DNA from 4 places in the Buttiauxella sp. AC142 genome. Region 3 is predicted to be linked to each of the others. Evidence: predicted binding sites of a transcription regulator. Region 3 holds the regulator's gene; each other region holds the start of a gene.

Evidence for each region. The regulator LexA, encoded in region 3, represses DNA repair genes until DNA is damaged. The targets are predictions, from matches to a motif close to TNCTGTATGTACATACAGNA.
Region 1: the regulator LexA is predicted to act here: its motif matches at 2,577-2,596, upstream of rmuC (DNA recombination protein RmuC).
Region 2: the regulator LexA is predicted to act here: its motif matches at 1,706-1,725, upstream of dinB (DNA polymerase IV).
Region 4: the regulator LexA is predicted to act here: its motif matches at 2,089-2,108, upstream of AC0IWZ_RS06140 (DNA translocase FtsK 4TM domain-containing protein).

Annotation. Positions count from the first base shown of each region.
Region 1 covers NZ_CEEDCH010000001.1:4,769,527-4,773,711, forward strand. Annotated here, with positions in the region: gene AC0IWZ_RS22260 (hypothetical protein) at 1-288, opposite strand, end outside; gene AC0IWZ_RS22265 (dienelactone hydrolase family protein) at 651-1,478, opposite strand; gene udp (uridine phosphorylase) at 1,746-2,507, shown strand; gene rmuC (DNA recombination protein RmuC) at 2,642-4,075, shown strand; gene ubiE (bifunctional demethylmenaquinone methyltransferase/2-methoxy-6-polyprenyl-1,4-benzoquinol methylase UbiE) at 4,166-4,185, shown strand, end outside.
Region 2 covers NZ_CEEDCH010000001.1:769,021-773,205, forward strand. Annotated here, with positions in the region: gene nqrE (NADH:ubiquinone reductase (Na(+)-transporting) subunit E) at 1-171, shown strand, start outside; gene nqrF (NADH:ubiquinone reductase (Na(+)-transporting) subunit F) at 184-1,407, shown strand; gene nqrM ((Na+)-NQR maturation NqrM) at 1,419-1,643, shown strand; gene dinB (DNA polymerase IV) at 1,747-2,802, shown strand; gene pepD (beta-Ala-His dipeptidase) at 2,847-4,185, opposite strand, start outside.
Region 3 covers NZ_CEEDCH010000001.1:33,392-37,576, reverse strand. Annotated here, with positions in the region: gene zur (zinc uptake transcriptional repressor Zur) at 1-58, shown strand, start outside; gene AC0IWZ_RS00160 (CsbD family protein) at 121-330, opposite strand; gene dinF (MATE family efflux transporter DinF) at 488-1,819, opposite strand; gene lexA (transcriptional repressor LexA) at 1,893-2,501, opposite strand; gene AC0IWZ_RS00145 (diacylglycerol kinase) at 2,610-2,978, opposite strand; gene plsB (glycerol-3-phosphate 1-O-acyltransferase PlsB) at 3,105-4,185, shown strand, end outside.
Region 4 covers NZ_CEEDCH010000001.1:1,348,468-1,352,652, reverse strand. Annotated here, with positions in the region: gene AC0IWZ_RS06140 (DNA translocase FtsK 4TM domain-containing protein) at 1-2,025, opposite strand, end outside; gene lrp (leucine-responsive transcriptional regulator Lrp) at 2,147-2,641, opposite strand; gene trxB (thioredoxin-disulfide reductase) at 3,144-4,112, shown strand.

The DNA of each region.
Region 1 (4,185 bases), 4.7 Mb from region 3:
ATTATGGTATGTCATCAATTTACTGGCAGTTCGAAACCCATCCAAACCGTCTTTAATGTTTCCTGGGCCAGCCCGGTAAGAAAACATGTAATCGACCTTGCCGAGAAGTTCATCCACAACATTCTGCGCTTCATCCAGCGTAAGCAACATGATGTAGCGGCTTTCTGTAATAAATGTACCGTTCATTACGGCCATATCACGTATTGCGGGGCTCATGCTGGGAAAGGAGCTAAAGGTATGCTCGTCTAACAAATAGTCTTTGGGTTTATGCGGCCTCAGTTCTGACATGATTTATTCCCTTTATCATGGTTTCTTAAGAAATATGTTTTAAACAGAAGGTTTTCAGATTCTGTTCTTAAGAATAAAGGGATGCAAATTATTTATAGAATCAATCCGGGTATTAACTATTTATATACTTAATACCCATCCTGTAAATTATTGATTAAATATATAAGCCAATAAAAATATGTAACAGGCTATAGAACTAAGTTCCCTCTACTTAAACCCACCTTCATTTTCGAATGTAATCAATAATCCATACACCAACGTGTTGTAAGGCGACAGGATTAAAAAAAGCAGACTCAAGAGTGTGAGCTAATACACTTATTATTGATAGGGTAAATGCCCCGGTAGTACCAGGGCGAAATCCGTTACTTCTTGGCCGCGTAACGCTCGAACCAGCGCAGCATGCGCTGCCAGCCATCTTTTGCTGATTCTTCATGGTAGCTCGGACGATAATCTGCATTGAAGGCATGACCTGCTTGGGGATAGACGATAATTTCTGCGTTAGCATTCGCTGCGCGTAACGCCTGGCGCATGGTTTCTACGGTATCCAGCGGTATTCCCGTATCTTGCCCGCCGTACAGTCCGAGTACCGGTGCATTAAGGTTGATAGCCACATCGACCGGGTGATGTGGAGAATTCAGCGATTTTTCTCCCACCAGTTTACCGTACCAGGCGACCGCCGCTTTCAGTTGTGGATTATGCGCGGCGTATAACCATGCGATACGTCCGCCCCAACAAAAACCAGTCACCATCAGGCGGTGTGCATCACCGCCATTTCTCGCTGCCCAGTTGGCTACGTGATCGAGATCTGCCAGAACTTGTGCATCGGGAACTTTAGAAACCAGCCCGCTAAACAGCGTCTGAATATCAGCAAAATCATTAGGATCGCCCTGGCGAAAGTAGAGTTCCGGCGCGACAGCGAGATAGCCTTCTAACGCCAGGCGACGGCAAACATCGCGAATATGTTCATGTACGCCGAAAATTTCCTGCACCACAATTACGATCGGTAAAGAGCCTTCAACACCTTTCGGCCTGGCGTGGTAAGCGGGCATGTTTTCGCCCTGAGTGGGTATAGAGGTTTCCCCTGCCAAAACTCCGTTGTCCGGGGTATGTAATACAGTGGAAGCAAGAGGGGAGGCCGCGGGTGCGAAATTTCCGCCCGGCGATTGACCTGATTGTTGTTCTTCTTTCATTGTCATTATCCTTTTTTAATAACGCACAGCGGTAACTATAGCCAACCCCGTGCAAATTGAATGAATTTGGGAGTGGTTCGGTGTCTGTTGTTTAGGTATAAGCGCAATGAATGAATACCTGCATAAATGTGATTTTCATCACTATTGCAGTTGAAAATAATGTAACTTGTTTCATTCAAAGTGAAATGCGTCACGAAATTCTTTACCGGGGTTCTGTACAGTACCTCTAAGCAATGCAAGCCAACCTATTAAACAGAGGAGTCTGTTATGTCCAAGTCTGATGTTTTTCACCTCGGCCTCACTAAAAGCGACCTGCAGGGGGCAACACTTGCCATCGTCCCGGGCGACCCTGAGCGAGTTGAAAAAATCGCTGTACTGATGGACAAGCCGGTCAAATTGGCTGCCCACCGTGAATTTACTACCTGGCGTGCTGAGTTAGACGGCAAGCCAGTGATCGTCTGCTCAACCGGTATCGGTGGCCCGTCTACTTCTATCGCTGTGGAAGAATTAGCGCAGTTGGGCATTCGTACCTTCTTGCGTATTGGCACGACCGGTGCGATTCAGCCACATATCAACGTCGGTGATGTTCTGGTGACTACGGCTTCTGTGCGCCTTGATGGTGCCAGCCTGCACTTTGCGCCAATGGAATTCCCAGCGGTTGCTGATTTTGCGTGTACCACCGCTCTGGTTGAAGCTGCGAAGTCTATCGGCGCGACCACGCACATTGGTGTGACGGCGTCCTCCGATACTTTCTACCCAGGCCAGGAGCGTTACGACACCTTCTCAGGCCGCGTAGTGAACCGCTACAAAGGCTCCATGGAAGAGTGGCAGCAGATGGGTGTGATGAACTATGAGATGGAATCCGCCACACTGTTGACCATGTGCGCAAGCCAGGGTCTGCGTGCCGGTATGGTTGCAGGCGTGATTGTAAACCGTACTCAGCAAGAAATTCCTAACGCTGAAACCATGAAGAAAACCGAAAGCCACGCGGTGAAAATTGTGGTCGAAGCTGCTCGTCGCTTAATCTAATCCCTTAAAGCCGGTGCAAGCCGGCTTATTTTTACGCTTTGCGTAACGCCTCGCAGTAAACTCCTTTTCATCTGGACATTTATACAGCACAATTTTATTTTGCTGATGCCTGGTATGGCTTTGTGGGAGTGACTGTGGATATTTCTATTTTATTCGGGCTCGGTATTGCGCTGGTTGGTGTTCTGACTGGCTGGTTGCTGGCAAGTTTGCGGGCAGCACAGCGGCAATCTGCACTGTATGAAGAGCAGCGAGAAATCTACGGCGAACTCACTGCTGCCCGGCAAGAAATGCAGCAAAACCAGCACTGGAAAGAGGAATGCGAGCAACTCAATCGTGAATTACGCACGCAGCTAGAAATCAACAGTGCGCAGGAAGCGGATATCCGCGAACTCTCCACATTGCTGGAGCAAACCCGTCTAAATGCTGACGATAAACATCGCCAGATGCTTAATAGCGAACAGCGACTCAGCGAACAATTTGAAAACCTCGCCAACCGAATCTTTGAACAAAGCGGCCGAAAAGTTGAAGAACAAAACCGCCAAAGTTTGAATGGCTTGCTGTCGCCATTGCGCGAACAACTGGATGGCTTTCGCCGCCAGGTGCAGGATAGCTTTGGTCAGGAGGCTCGCGAGCGGCACACGCTGACTCATGAGATCCGCAACCTTCAGCAGCTAAATGCTCAGATGGCGCAAGAGGCGCTAAACCTCACCAAAGCCCTGAAAGGGGATAACAAAACGCAGGGTAACTGGGGCGAGGTCGTATTGACCCGCGTACTGGAAGCATCCGGTTTACGTGAAGGTTATGAATACGAAACTCAGGTGAATATCCAGCTCGAAAATAACAGCCGTATGCAGCCAGATGTCATCGTACGTTTGCCGCAAGGCAAAGATGTGGTGATCGACGCCAAGATGACGCTGGTGGCCTATGAACGTTATTACAATGGCGACGACGAGTTAACGCGAGAAAGTGCGCTCAATGAACATATTGCAGCGATGCGTAATCACATTCGTATGCTGGGCCGCAAAGATTATCAGCAATTACCGGGTTTGCGTTCGCTGGATTATGTGTTGATGTTTATCCCCGTCGAACCTGCATTTTTACTGGCGATTGACCGCCAGCCTGAACTCATCAGCGAAGCGCTGAAAAATAACATCATGCTGGTTAGCCCAACCACATTGTTGGTGGCATTAAGAACCGTTGCCAATTTGTGGCGTTATGAACATCAAAGCCGGAATGCGCAACAAATTGCCGAACGTGCCAGTCGGCTATATGACAAAATGCGCCTCTTTGTTGATGATATGTCGGCGATAGGCCAGAGCCTCGATAAAGCGCAGGATAACTACCGGCAGGCGATGAAAAAACTCGCTTCGGGACGTGGCAATATTCTCGTGCAGGCCGATGCGTTTCGTGGCCTGGGCGTTGAGGTTAAACGTGAGATTAATCCAGATTTGGTCGAGCAGGCCAGATTTGAAGAAGACGTTAATTCAGCTCGCCACGAGCATGAATTAGATGAAGAAAACCTGGATGACAACAATTTGGATAACAGACATATCGTGGGTGAACGTTAAACCCAGGTCAAGCGCATGGCTTGAAGCATAGGGCTTTAGGCCTCATTCTGTTACACTTCACAAACATTTTTTGGACAAGCAGGCATTGAGATGGTTGAAGAATCCCAGGA
Region 2 (4,185 bases), 740 kb from region 3:
GGCGTGGGCTCAGGAGTGGGCTGGATGCTGGCCATCGTTGCGATGGCGGGGATCCGCGAAAAGATGAAATATGCCAATGTGCCCGCAGGATTGCGTGGCTTAGGAATTACCTTTATCACCACTGGATTGATGGCGCTGGGCTTTATGTCATTCTCCGGTGTGCAGCTATAAGGGCATAAACGTATGGAAATTATTCTTGGCGTGGTGATGTTCACGCTAATTGTTTTGGCTCTGGCGTTGTTGATTTTGTTTGCCAAGTCAAAGCTTGTTAACTCCGGCGATGTGCTGATTGAGATTAACAACGAAGCAGACAAACAGTTCCATGCTCCGGCTGGCGACAAGCTGCTGAATACGCTTTCAAACCAAGGGATTTTCATCTCTTCGGCTTGTGGTGGCGGCGGTTCATGTGGGCAATGCCGTGTGACCATTAAAGAGGGGGGCGGTGATATTCTGCCGACCGAGCTTTCGCACATCACCAAGCGTGAAGCGAAAGAGGGTTGCCGTCTTGCGTGTCAGGTCGCTGTGAAACAGGACATGAAAATTGAGCTGCCGGAAGAAATATTCGGCGTGAAAAAGTGGGAGTGTGAAGTTATCTCTAACGATAACAAAGCAACTTTCATCAAAGAGCTCAAGCTGCGTATTCCTGATGGCGAAGTTGTGCCGTTCCGTGCCGGTGGGTATATCCAGATTGAAAGCCCGCCTCATGAAGTTAACTATCAGCACTTCGATGTGCCGCAGGAATATCGCGGTGACTGGGATAAGTTTAACCTTTTCCGTTTCAAATCAGTGGTGAAAGAGCCGTGTGTCCGCGCTTACTCGATGGCGAACTATCCGGATGAAGCAGGCATCATCATGCTGAACGTACGTATTGCTACGCCACCGCCGAATGTACCAGATGCTCCTCCAGGCATAATGTCCTCGTACATCTGGTCGCTGAAAGCGGGCGATAAAGTGACAATTTCCGGGCCGTTCGGTGAGTTCTTTGCCAAGGAAACGGATGCGGAAATGGTGTTTATTGGCGGTGGGGCCGGTATGGCGCCAATGCGTTCACACATCTTCGATCAGCTCAAACGCCTTCATAGCACCCGCAAAATCAGCTTCTGGTACGGCGCTCGTTCTCTGCGTGAAATGTTCTACGAAGATGAGTTTGAAAAACTGGCGCAGGAAAACCCGAACTTTACCTTCAATGTGGCACTTTCTGATCCGCAACCAGAAGATAACTGGACGGGCTACACTGGCTTCATCCACAACGTATTATTGGAAAACTATCTTCGTAGCCATCCAGCTCCAGAAGACTGCGAATTCTATATGTGTGGGCCGCCAATGATGAATGCTGCGGTTATCAAAATGCTCAAAGACCTGGGTGTCGAGGATGAGAACATCATGCTTGATGACTTTGGCGGCTGACGGGAGCCATTATGCTGACAGTATTTTTAGCCACCTTTACCATTTTTATTCTGGTGATTTTCGGCATGTCGCTGGGCGTGATCGTAAAGCGTAAAACGCTTCAGGGTAGCTGTGGTGGTATTGCCGCGCTAGGCATGGACAAAGTCTGCAATTGCCCTGAACCTTGCGATGCACGTAAGAAACGAATCGCAAAAGCGGAGCGGCAGGCAAAACTTCAGCAAAACCGCATTATTTAAACCTTCTGAAACCTCCTGCATCTGCGGGAGGTTTTCTTTCTGTCTTTCCTCAATCATAGTTTAACTGTATACTTATCCAGTATAAAAACTGGTGTGAAAAAGTATGCGTAAAATCATTCATGTTGATATGGACTGCTTTTTTGCAGCCGTTGAGATGCGTGATAACCCGAGCTTGCGGGATATTCCATTGGCTATCGGTGGTAGTGCGCAGCGGCGTGGGGTTATCAGCACAGCAAATTATCCAGCGCGTAAATTTGGCGTGCACAGCGCAATGTCGACTGCCATGGCACTCAAATTGTGCCCACATCTGACACTTTTACCTGGGCGTTTTGACGCATATAAAGAAGCTTCCAACCATATCCGCGAAATATTTAGCCGCTACACCTCGCTTATTGAACCTCTGTCTCTGGATGAAGCATATCTGGATGTGACCGCAAGCATGAACTGCCACGGTTCGGCCACTCTCATGGCGAAAGAAATTCGCCAGACCATTTCAGATGAACTTAATCTCACAGCTTCAGCGGGGATCGCTCCGGTCAAATTTCTCGCGAAAATAGCGTCAGACCTTAATAAGCCAGACGGGCAATACGTCATCACTCCAGAAGAAATTCCTGCGTTTTTGCAAACTTTGCCGCTTGGCAAAATTCCAGGCGTTGGCAAAGTGACTGCGGGTAAACTGGAAAGCCTCGGCTTGCGGACGTGTGCCGATGTGCAGAAAACGGATTTAGCGTCTTTGCTCAAACGCTTTGGTAAGTTCGGGCGGATACTTTGGGAGCTAAGCCAGGGTATTGATGAGCGCGAAATTAACAATGAGCGTCAGCGCAAATCGGTAGGTGTTGAGAAAACATTGGCCGAAGACATCCATGATTGGCAGGAGTGTGAAGCCATCATTGAACAACTTTATGCTGAACTTGAGCGACGTCTGAAAAAGGTGAAACCAGATTTATTGATTGCTCGTCAGGGAGTCAAACTCAAGTTTAATGATTTCCAGCAAACCACTCAGGAACATGTCTGGCCCCAGCTCAATAAAGCCGATTTAATCGCTACCGCGAAGCAAACTTGGGAAGAGCGGCGGGGAGGGCGAGGCATAAGGCTAGTGGGGCTGCATGTCACGTTACTGGACCCGCAGTTGGAGCGCCAACTGGTTCTGGGAATATAAAAAAACCCTCTCAATGAAAGGGTTTTTATCTACACGTATTTGGCTTACTTAGCTGGAATTGCTTTTAGCAACTCAGTCAGCAGGATCCAGTACTGGCCTACGCTTGCGATATGAACTTGTTCATCCGGGGAGTGTGGACCCGTAATGGTCGGCCCAATAGAAACCATGTCCATCTCAGGATAAGGTTTTTTGAACAGCCCACATTCCAGACCGGCATGGATAACCATGATGTTTGGCGTTTTGTTGAACAGCTTCTGGTAAGTTTCACGTACCAGCCCCATCACCGGGGAGTCAGCGTCGGGCTGCCAGCCTGGGTAGCTGCCTTTGGCAACACTTTGTGCGCCAGCCAACTGACCCAATGCCTCGAGCATGCCGACCACATAGTCTTTGCCGCTATCAATCAGGGAGCGAATCAGGCAGATAATTTCTGCGCTTTCATCAGTCATTGAGACCACACCCACGTTCAGTGAGGTTTCCACTACACCTTTAACCGCGTCTGAATTACGGATAACGCCGTTTGGCATGGCATTGAGCAGGTTAATGAAAGCATCACGGCTTTTTGCTGTTAGCGCAGCTTTGTCGGTGGTGGTTGCTTCAACCAGGACGGTGGTATTTTTCTCAACGGCACCCAATTCATTTTGCAGAATTGACAGGAACTTAGCTGCCAGATCTTTGAACTGTGCTGCTTTGTCGGCAGGGACTGCGACAATTGCAGAGCCTTCGCGCGAAATAGCGTTACGCAGCGTGCCACCGTTCAAATCAATCAAACGAGCGTCCAGTTCAGCCGCATGTGCAAACAGGAAGCGCGCCAGCAATTTGTTGGCATTGCCCAGACCCAGGTGAATTTCAGCACCTGAGTGACCGCCTTTCAGGCCTTTGATGGTCAGCTTGTAGGTTTCGTAACCCGCAGGAACTGCTTCGCGTTGCAGCGGCAGCGTGGAGATAAAATCAATCCCGCCCGCGCAACCCATATAGATCTCACCTTCTTCTTCAGAATCGGTGTTGATCAGAATATCAGCTTGCAACCAGCCCGCTTGCAGGCCAAATGCGCCATCCATACCGGCTTCTTCGGTCATGGTCAGCAGAACTTCTAATGGACCATGAGCGACAGTCTCATCAGCCAGCACTGCGAGTGCAGAGGCCATACCGATGCCGTTATCGGCACCCAGTGTCGTACCGCGCGCTTTAACCCATTCACCATCAATATATGGCTGAATCGGGTCTTTGGTGAAATCATGGACAGTGTCGTTGTTTTTCTGCGGCACCATATCAAGGTGAGCTTGCAGGACGACCGCTTTACGGTTTTCCATACCCGCTGTTGCAGGTTTACGGATCAGGATATTGCCAACCTGGTCGCGCTCAACATGCAGGCCTTTTTCTTTT
Region 3 (4,185 bases):
CCACCCGGAAGCCTGTGGGCATGACCATTCGATTCAGTCAAAGAAGAAGTCGCGTTAGGGGTATGGGTACGTCCGTGTACCTGGGCAGGGCTGAGAGTTAACACATCTGAGGGAAACTAATTACCAACGGTATTTGTTGCGAGTTTCCCAATCAACGACTTCTTCCTCTGCCTTATCCTTTTCATATCCATAACGTTCCTGGATTTTGCCGACAAGCTGATCGCGCTTCCCTTCAATGACGGTCATATCATCGTCAGTCAGTTTGCCCCATTTCTCTTTTACTGTGCCTTTGAACTGTTTCCAGTTACCGCCGATTTCGTCTTTATTCATAATAATATCCTCATCGTTCGGTGAAAAATTACTAACAAAAATTACCATCGTCCGGGTGCTTCCGTTTGGCTGACACCCTGTTTCTGCTGGACGTGGGAATAATTGTAGTCAAGGATATGGTGGTATGGGGAAAACTAAGAATGTTTAACCTAACGGCTTAATCTTGAACATTGTTAAACCAGGTATTTTTCTGCCAGTGGCGACGCCAGATCCATCCCAGCGACAAACCTCTTAGCGCAAGGAATACAGCTAACGAAAGCCACAACCCGTGGTTGCCTAAATACGGTACGGTAAACATCGACAGGCCAAAGCCCAACGCCGCGACAGCCATGCTATTGCGCATTTCAGTCCCTCGAGTTGCGCCTATAAACATGCCATCGAGCAAATAGCACCACACGCCGACAACGGGTAAAATTATCTGCCAATACAAATAGATATCCGCTTGCCGTTGCAGCTCAGCAATTGAGGTCAAAAGGGAAACAATTTGCTCACCCAATAAGGCATAAACGGCGGCGAATGCCAGTGCGACTAAACCGGCCTGGCGACATGCAGCCCCCCAGACTTCGAGTAATTGCCCCCGATTTTTTGCCCCATAAGCCTGCCCGGAATGTGCCTCAACGGCATAAGCAAAACCATCGAGCGCGTAAGCGGTGAAGGTCAGCAACGTCATTAGTACCGCATTCACCGCGACGATTTCGCTACCCAAACGCGCGCCAAAGATGGTCACGGAGGCAAAACAGATCTGTAATAACAGCGAGCGGAGCATGATGTCGCGGTTAAGCGCCAACAAACGCCGAACATTACCGCGCCACGCCTGTTTGAGCATTTCACCACTGATTCCACGCAGGCCCATGACCTTTTTCACCATGAGCAAGCCGATGATAAATGTGGCGTATTCAGCCGTGACAGTAGCGAGTGCCGCCCCCTGAACATTCATATGCAGCCCCATCACCAGCCACACGTCGAGCACAATATTCAGAACGTTACCGACCACTAACAAAATAACCGGCGCGCGTGCGTATTGAACGCCCAGCAACCAGCCGAGCAAGACCAAATTAGCCAGGGAGGCCGGGGCGCTTAACCAACGAATCTCAAGAAAACGTTGCGCCTGAAAGAGCACGTCCTGATTACCGCCGACAATACGCAGAGCCAGCGAGATTAGTGGTTCGCGCAGCAAGACAATGGCAATACCCGCTCCGAGTGCCAGCAATAAAGGCTGAACCAGTGCGCGAGCTAAAGCGGAGGGGTTGTTTGCGCCAAAGGCCTGGGCGGTTAAGCCGGTGGTACTCATGCGCAGAAAGAGCAATAACATAAACAGGAAGCTGGTTGCCGTCGCTCCAATCGCGACACCACCGAGATAAACAGGACTATCCAGATGACCAATAACAGCCGTATCGACAAGGCCAAGCAGCGGGACGGTAATGTTGGAGAAAATCATGGGTAAAGCGAGGCGCCAGAGCGCACGATCCGCTGTGGAGAATAATTGCATGACCTCTCCTGAAGGAGATCAAAGAGAATTAAGACAGTGATGCGTACTTAAATACGCATCACCTAAAGAGATTTTACAGCCAGTCGCCGTTGCGAATAACCCCAACAGCCAGCCCTTCAATCGAGAAGTTATGCTCGCGCAGGTCAACCACTATCGGCTCGAATTCGCTGTTTTCTGGCAGCAGATGAACGGTATTCCCTTGCTGTTTCAAACGTTTAACGGTCACTTCATCATCAATGCGCGCAACCACAACCTGGCCGTTACGCACATCCTGAGTTTTATGCACCGCCAGTAAATCACCGTCCATAATACCGATGTCTTTCATAGACATCCCGCTGACGCGCAGCAGGAAGTCGGCATTCGGTTTGAACAATGAAGGATCTACCTGGTAATGGCCTTCGATATGCTGCTGCGCAAGGAGTGGTTCACCCGCAGCGACGCGCCCAACCAGCGGGATACCAGTGATCTCTTCCACCAGCAAACGAATGCCACGCGAAGCGCCGGAAACAATCTCAATCACGCCTTTACGGGCGAGAGCTTTTAAATGTTCTTCAGCAGCGTTCGGAGAACGGAACCCCAGACGTTGAGCAATCTCGGCACGTGTCGGTGGCATGCCGGTCTGGCTGATATGATCCCGAATAAGATCAAACACCTCTTGCTGCCTGGTAGTTAACGCTTTCATTCCGCCCCCTGGGTGTTTATACAGTTATGCTGTGAGTATATACAGTTAAAGGCGAATTTGGAACCACAAATTGAGCAAAAAACCAGGCACTTAACTATTCTGGAAAGACTATCGCAAATGCTGCCAAAGCAGCGTGACCCAGGTAATTACTGCAAGGATAATGGCGATTAATACAGCGGCTGAGCCCATATCTTTTGCTCGCCCGGAAAGCTCGTGATAGTCAGTACCAACACGGTCAACGAGGGCCTCAATAGCGCTATTGAGGATTTCGACAATCATCACCAACACCACTGAACCAATCAGTAAAATACGGGTAATAGGGTCAACATCTAACCAGCAGGCAATAGCAATGGCGATGACAGCCGAAACGCCCTCCTGGCGGAAAGCAGCTTCGTTGATCCAGGCCGCTTTTAGCCCTTTCCATGAATAGCCTGCAGCTTTGATAATACGGGTAAGTCCAGTGGTACTACTCGCCATTTTGGGCAACCTTTTCAAATTATTTGCATCAATGCTTGTCAAAATTATAACGCCACAGAAATCTGGGTCAGATTCTGATATTCTTGCGGCGAATTTGCATCATTAACCTGAGGCTTTACATCGTTTATGTCAGGCTGGCCAAGAATCTACTACAAATTACTTAATTTACCATTAGGCGTTCTGGTAAAGAGCAAGTCTATTCCGGCAGATCCACAAGCCGAACTGGGCTTAGATCCCACACGTCCAATAATGTACGTGCTGCCCTATAACTCAAAGGCGGACTTATTAACGCTGCGCGCTCAATGCCTCGCGCATAACTTGCCCGACCCTCTCGAGCCGTTAGAAATCGACGGAGCGGTGCTGCCGCGCTATGTCTTTATCCATGGTGGGCCGCGTGTATTCACTTATTACACGCCGAAAGAAGAGTCGATCAAGCTGTTCCATGATTACCTCGATTTACACCGTAGCAATCCAAATCTGGACGTGCAGATGGTGCCTGTTTCGGTCATGTTTGGCCGTTCACCGGGGCGCGAAAAAGGCGAAGTGAATCCGCCATTAAGAATGCTCAACGGCATTCAAAAATTCTTCGCCGTCTCCTGGCTTGGGCGCGACAGCTTTGTGCGTTTTTCCGCACCGGTTTCGCTGCGCCAGATGGCAACCGATCACGGCACAGATAAAAAAATCGCTCAGAAACTGGCGCGAGTGGCACGTATGCACTTCGCTCGCCAGCGTTTAGCGACTGTTGGCCCGCGTCTGCCGGTGCGTCAGGATCTGTTTAACAAACTTCTGGCATCAAAAGCTATCGCTCGCGCGGTAGAAGACGAAGCGCGTAGCAAGAAAATCTCCCATGAAAAAGCACAGCAAAATGCTGTCGCGCTGATGGAAGAGATTGCCGCCAACTTCTCTTATGAAGCCGTTCGTTTGACCGACCGCGTGTTAGGACTGACGTGGAACCGTTTGTACCAGGGCATTAACGTTCACAACGCTGAGCGTGTGCGCCAACTGGCTCATGACGGCCATGAGATTGTCTATGTGCCCTGCCACCGCAGCCACATGGACTACATGCTGCTGTCTTACGTGCTTTATCACCAGGGGCTAGTTCCTCCGCACATCGCGGCGGGTATCAACCTGAATTTCTGGCCAGCAGGCCCGATTTTCCGTCGCCTGGGAGCGTTCTTTATTCGCCGTACCTTTAAAGGCAGCAAAC
Region 4 (4,185 bases), 1.3 Mb from region 3:
TTGCTGTTGTTCCGCGGAGTAACGCTGTTGCTGCTGCGCTGCAAACTGGCGAGCTAATTCTGCCTGTTCAGCCTCTGCTTCATCTTGCTGTGTCGCATCGTCTTCATACTCTTCACCATAACGCCGCTGTTGCTGGGCCGCGAACTGGCGAGCGAGTTCCTGCTGTTCCATTTCCTCGGCATCGTCAGCATAGTCGTCTTCGATATCCATCCCGCCCTGGCGACGCGCTTCTTCTTCAGCCATTCGCTGAGAAGGCAACTTGATGCCATAGGACGCAAGCTCACGACGAGTCGGTACGCGCACACGATTTGGACGTGGCAACTGCGGGCCAATCCCCTCTTTAACCTGAGGACGAGGCGCGTCGCTGGCAATACTAAACACCGGGCTAAACGCTGCCGCAACACCTGCGACTTTTGCAGCATCTTTAACACCTTGCGGAATATCCGGGGCTGGCACGATCGGAATTTCCGGCATTACGCTGGACATCCCCTGAGGCATAGCCGGTGGTTCAATCCGCGAAGCGTCCGTAGAACTTGTTGATGCAAAAGCTGGAGAACTGTCATAGCCATAAGGGTCAGGCTTAGGTTCGTTTACCGGCTGATACCAGGCTGCCAGTTGCTCACGTTCACGCGCACGACGCTCTTCGACTTCTTCGAAATGGTACAGCGGCGGGCGAACGGCGGGTTTGAATTCTTCAACAGGCTCAGGCTGAACAACAGGCTCTGGAGCCTCTGGTTCATAGTAAGCCGGTTCAACAAAAGGTTGCTCCGCAGCCGGTTCTGACCAATGGCTGGTGACTTGCTGCGGATGCTGCTGCGGATTTTGTTGCGCAGAATATTGCGGATGATATTGATCCGTCGCGCGAGGCGCGTCGTAACTTTCAGGCGCAGGCGCAATAACGGGTTCAGGCGTCATCGTAGTAGGCGCAGGTTCCCAGGCAATAGCGGGATGGTGATCCACTTCTGGTGCCGGAGCAGCTACTGGTGATACGGTCGCGGTTGGCATAACGGGAGCGGCATAGGCAGGGTTCGCCATTGCAGCGGCGGCAGTTGCCGCAACCGGGGCAACGATAGACTGCCCGTGTAATAACGGATCGTATTCGTCGCTTTCAGGTAGTGTTGCTTTATTCCCTGAGAACAAAACGTCGTCCTCAGGCAGCGTCGCTTTATTTCCCGAGAATAAAACGTCATCTTCCGCATCATCCATACGCTTACCAGAAAACAGCGCAGTGTCTGTTTTACGCGCGTTAGGATTGGAGAATTTCTCAGATATACGCTGCTTACGTGCTAATGCACCACGCAAAATACGCGCACGACGAGACTCACGCTTTTCCACTTCCGGAGCGTGCTCATCACCATGCTCTTCATCTTCGTAGTCGTAATCATCGTCTTGCCAGGTGTTATCCCGGCGCGTACGGTTACTGGCAAAAGTCAGCACGCTTAATGTCGCACTGCCAATTTTCTCTGCAATACTGACCCAGGACCAGCCGGTAAACAGGGTTAAACCTGCCGCCCAAACGCACAACAAGGCAATTGTGCCGCCGCTACTATTAAGCAAAGGCATCATCGCGGTGCTGAGCAAACTCCCTATCACGCCACCTGAGGCAAAGTACCAAATATCATCTGCGTTTATCGCCGCCAGGCCACAGGCCGTAAGTACCATTGCCAATACACCAATCAGGCGTAAGGAAACGGCAAAGTAATCAACAAACTCTTCGCTATCACGGTTACGGAAGGTGAACCAACACGCACCAATAATGATTACCGGGATGGTGTAGGCCATCACGCCAAAGATGAATAGCAGAGTATCGGCCAGCCACGCACCTGGCATTCCACCCAGGTTATGGATAGGTTCGTGCCATGCGGTTTGTGACCAACTCGGATCGGAAGGATTAAAACTGAGCAACGCCACCATCAAATAGACGGCAAAAATGGCAACAAGAAGCAGTAACGCCTCTAATGCACGACGCCCGCTGCTGAGTTTCCTCAATGTAACTTCTTTTTCTTCGGTGTATTCCTGGCTCAAGTAAGACTCTCCAGGTCCTTAAAAAATATGGAGAGCAACAGTGCCGGGCATTCCCGGCACTGTTGCTGTATGAATTACCAGGAGTGTAACCAAAATACGCAGATTTTGCACCTGGCCCGTGTTAACGGGTCTTAATAACCAGACGATTGCTCTGTTTGACCTCTTCCATCACTACATACGTACGGGTATCGTTCACACCCGGCAGTCGCAACAAGGTTTCGCCTAGTAATTTGCGGTACGCAGACATATCAGGTACACGGGTTTTCAACAGGTAGTCGAAATCGCCGGATACCAAATGACATTCTTGAATTTCTTCAAGTTTCTGAACTGCGGCGTTAAATTGCTCAAACACATCCGGGGCGCCACGATTCAGAGTAATCTCAACAAAAACCAGAAGTGATGCATCCAGATAATGCGGGTTCAACAGAGCGGTGTAGCCCTGAATGAAACCCTGTCGTTCCAGACGACGCACGCGCTCAAGGCACGGAGTCGGTGAAAGCCCTACTCGCTTCGAAAGCTCGACGTTGGAAATACGTCCGTCCTTCTGCAGTTCATTCAGAATGTTACGATCGATGCGGTCGAGATCTTTGCCAGGGCGCTTCTTACTATCTACCATTATTATTGTCTCTCTTTGTTCCTTCCTTCACCTGCCATAACCCGGTCAACGTCAATGTTCCGAGTGTACGTGAGAAGACCGGTGCCCAATGGCCGCTATCGACATCACTCATGGCGTCTGTCCACGCCATGAGTAGATTTCAATAACCCGGTAAAATTGCATCAGGTATGCGTGATTATTTTACTGCTCTCACACCAAATGTTTTTCTTCCTCGAATGTTTTCGCAAATGCTTAGCGGATTGTCAAAGCAAAACATCGAAAATTAGTGGAACGTGCCATATATCCCGGCGACTTGACGATTATTCATCACTTTAGTGGCGTGACTAATTACCCTGTTCTGATGGATTTCTATGCGCTTTCTATTCATTTGCATAGATTGATTGAACACGACTATTGCACATATCGTTAACACTATTACCCATCACCACCGTTGTACCCTTTTTTTAACCCGCCAAATTCCCTACAATCCCTCGATTGACTGCCAACGAACAATGAGGATCTCATGGGCACCGCTAAACACAGTAAATTGCTAATTCTTGGCTCCGGCCCTGCGGGCTATACCGCTGCAGTCTACGCGGCTCGCGCTAACCTCAAGCCCGTTTTGATTACCGGGATGGAAAAAGGTGGCCAGTTGACCACAACAACTGAAGTTGAGAACTGGCCTGGCGATCCTAATGACCTGACAGGCCCAGCGTTGATGGAGCGCATGCACGAACATGCGACCAAATTCGAAACAGAAATTCTGTTCGATCACATTTCTAAAGTGGATTTGCAAAACCGTCCGTTCCGTCTGACAGGCGACAGCGGCGAATACACCTGTGACGCGTTAATTATCGCCACGGGTGCTTCTGCTCGTTATTTGGGTCTGCCTTCCGAAGAGGCGTTCAAAGGCCGTGGCGTTTCTGCCTGCGCAACGTGTGACGGTTTCTTCTATCGCAATCAAAAAGTTGCGGTTATCGGCGGGGGTAACACTGCGGTTGAAGAAGCACTTTATCTGGCAAATATTGCCTCTGAGGTGCACCTGATTCACCGCCGCGATAGCTTCCGCGCCGAGAAAATCCTCATCAATCGTTTGATGGAGAAAGTGAAGAACGGCAATATCGTGCTGCACACTAACCGCACGCTCGATGAAGTAACCGGTGACCAGATGGGTGTGAGCGGTCTGCGTCTGCGCGATGCACACAATACTGACCAGACTGAAGAGTTAGAAGTTGCAGGTCTGTTCGTCGCAATCGGACACAGCCCGAACACCGGAATTTTCGCCGACCAGCTCGAGCTGGAAAACGGCTACATCAAAGTGCAGTCCGGTATTCACGGCAACGCAACACAAACCAGCATCCCTGGCGTGTTCGCGGCAGGCGACGTCATGGATCATATCTATCGCCAGGCGATTACCTCTGCAGGCACGGGTTGTATGGCTGCACTGGATGCCGAGCGCTACCTGGACGGTCTGGCCGAACAGAATAAGTAACTCTCGTAATCCATAGCGACAGTTTGAAGATACGTAAAGGCGACTGAATAAGTCGCCTTTCTTTTGTCTGCGT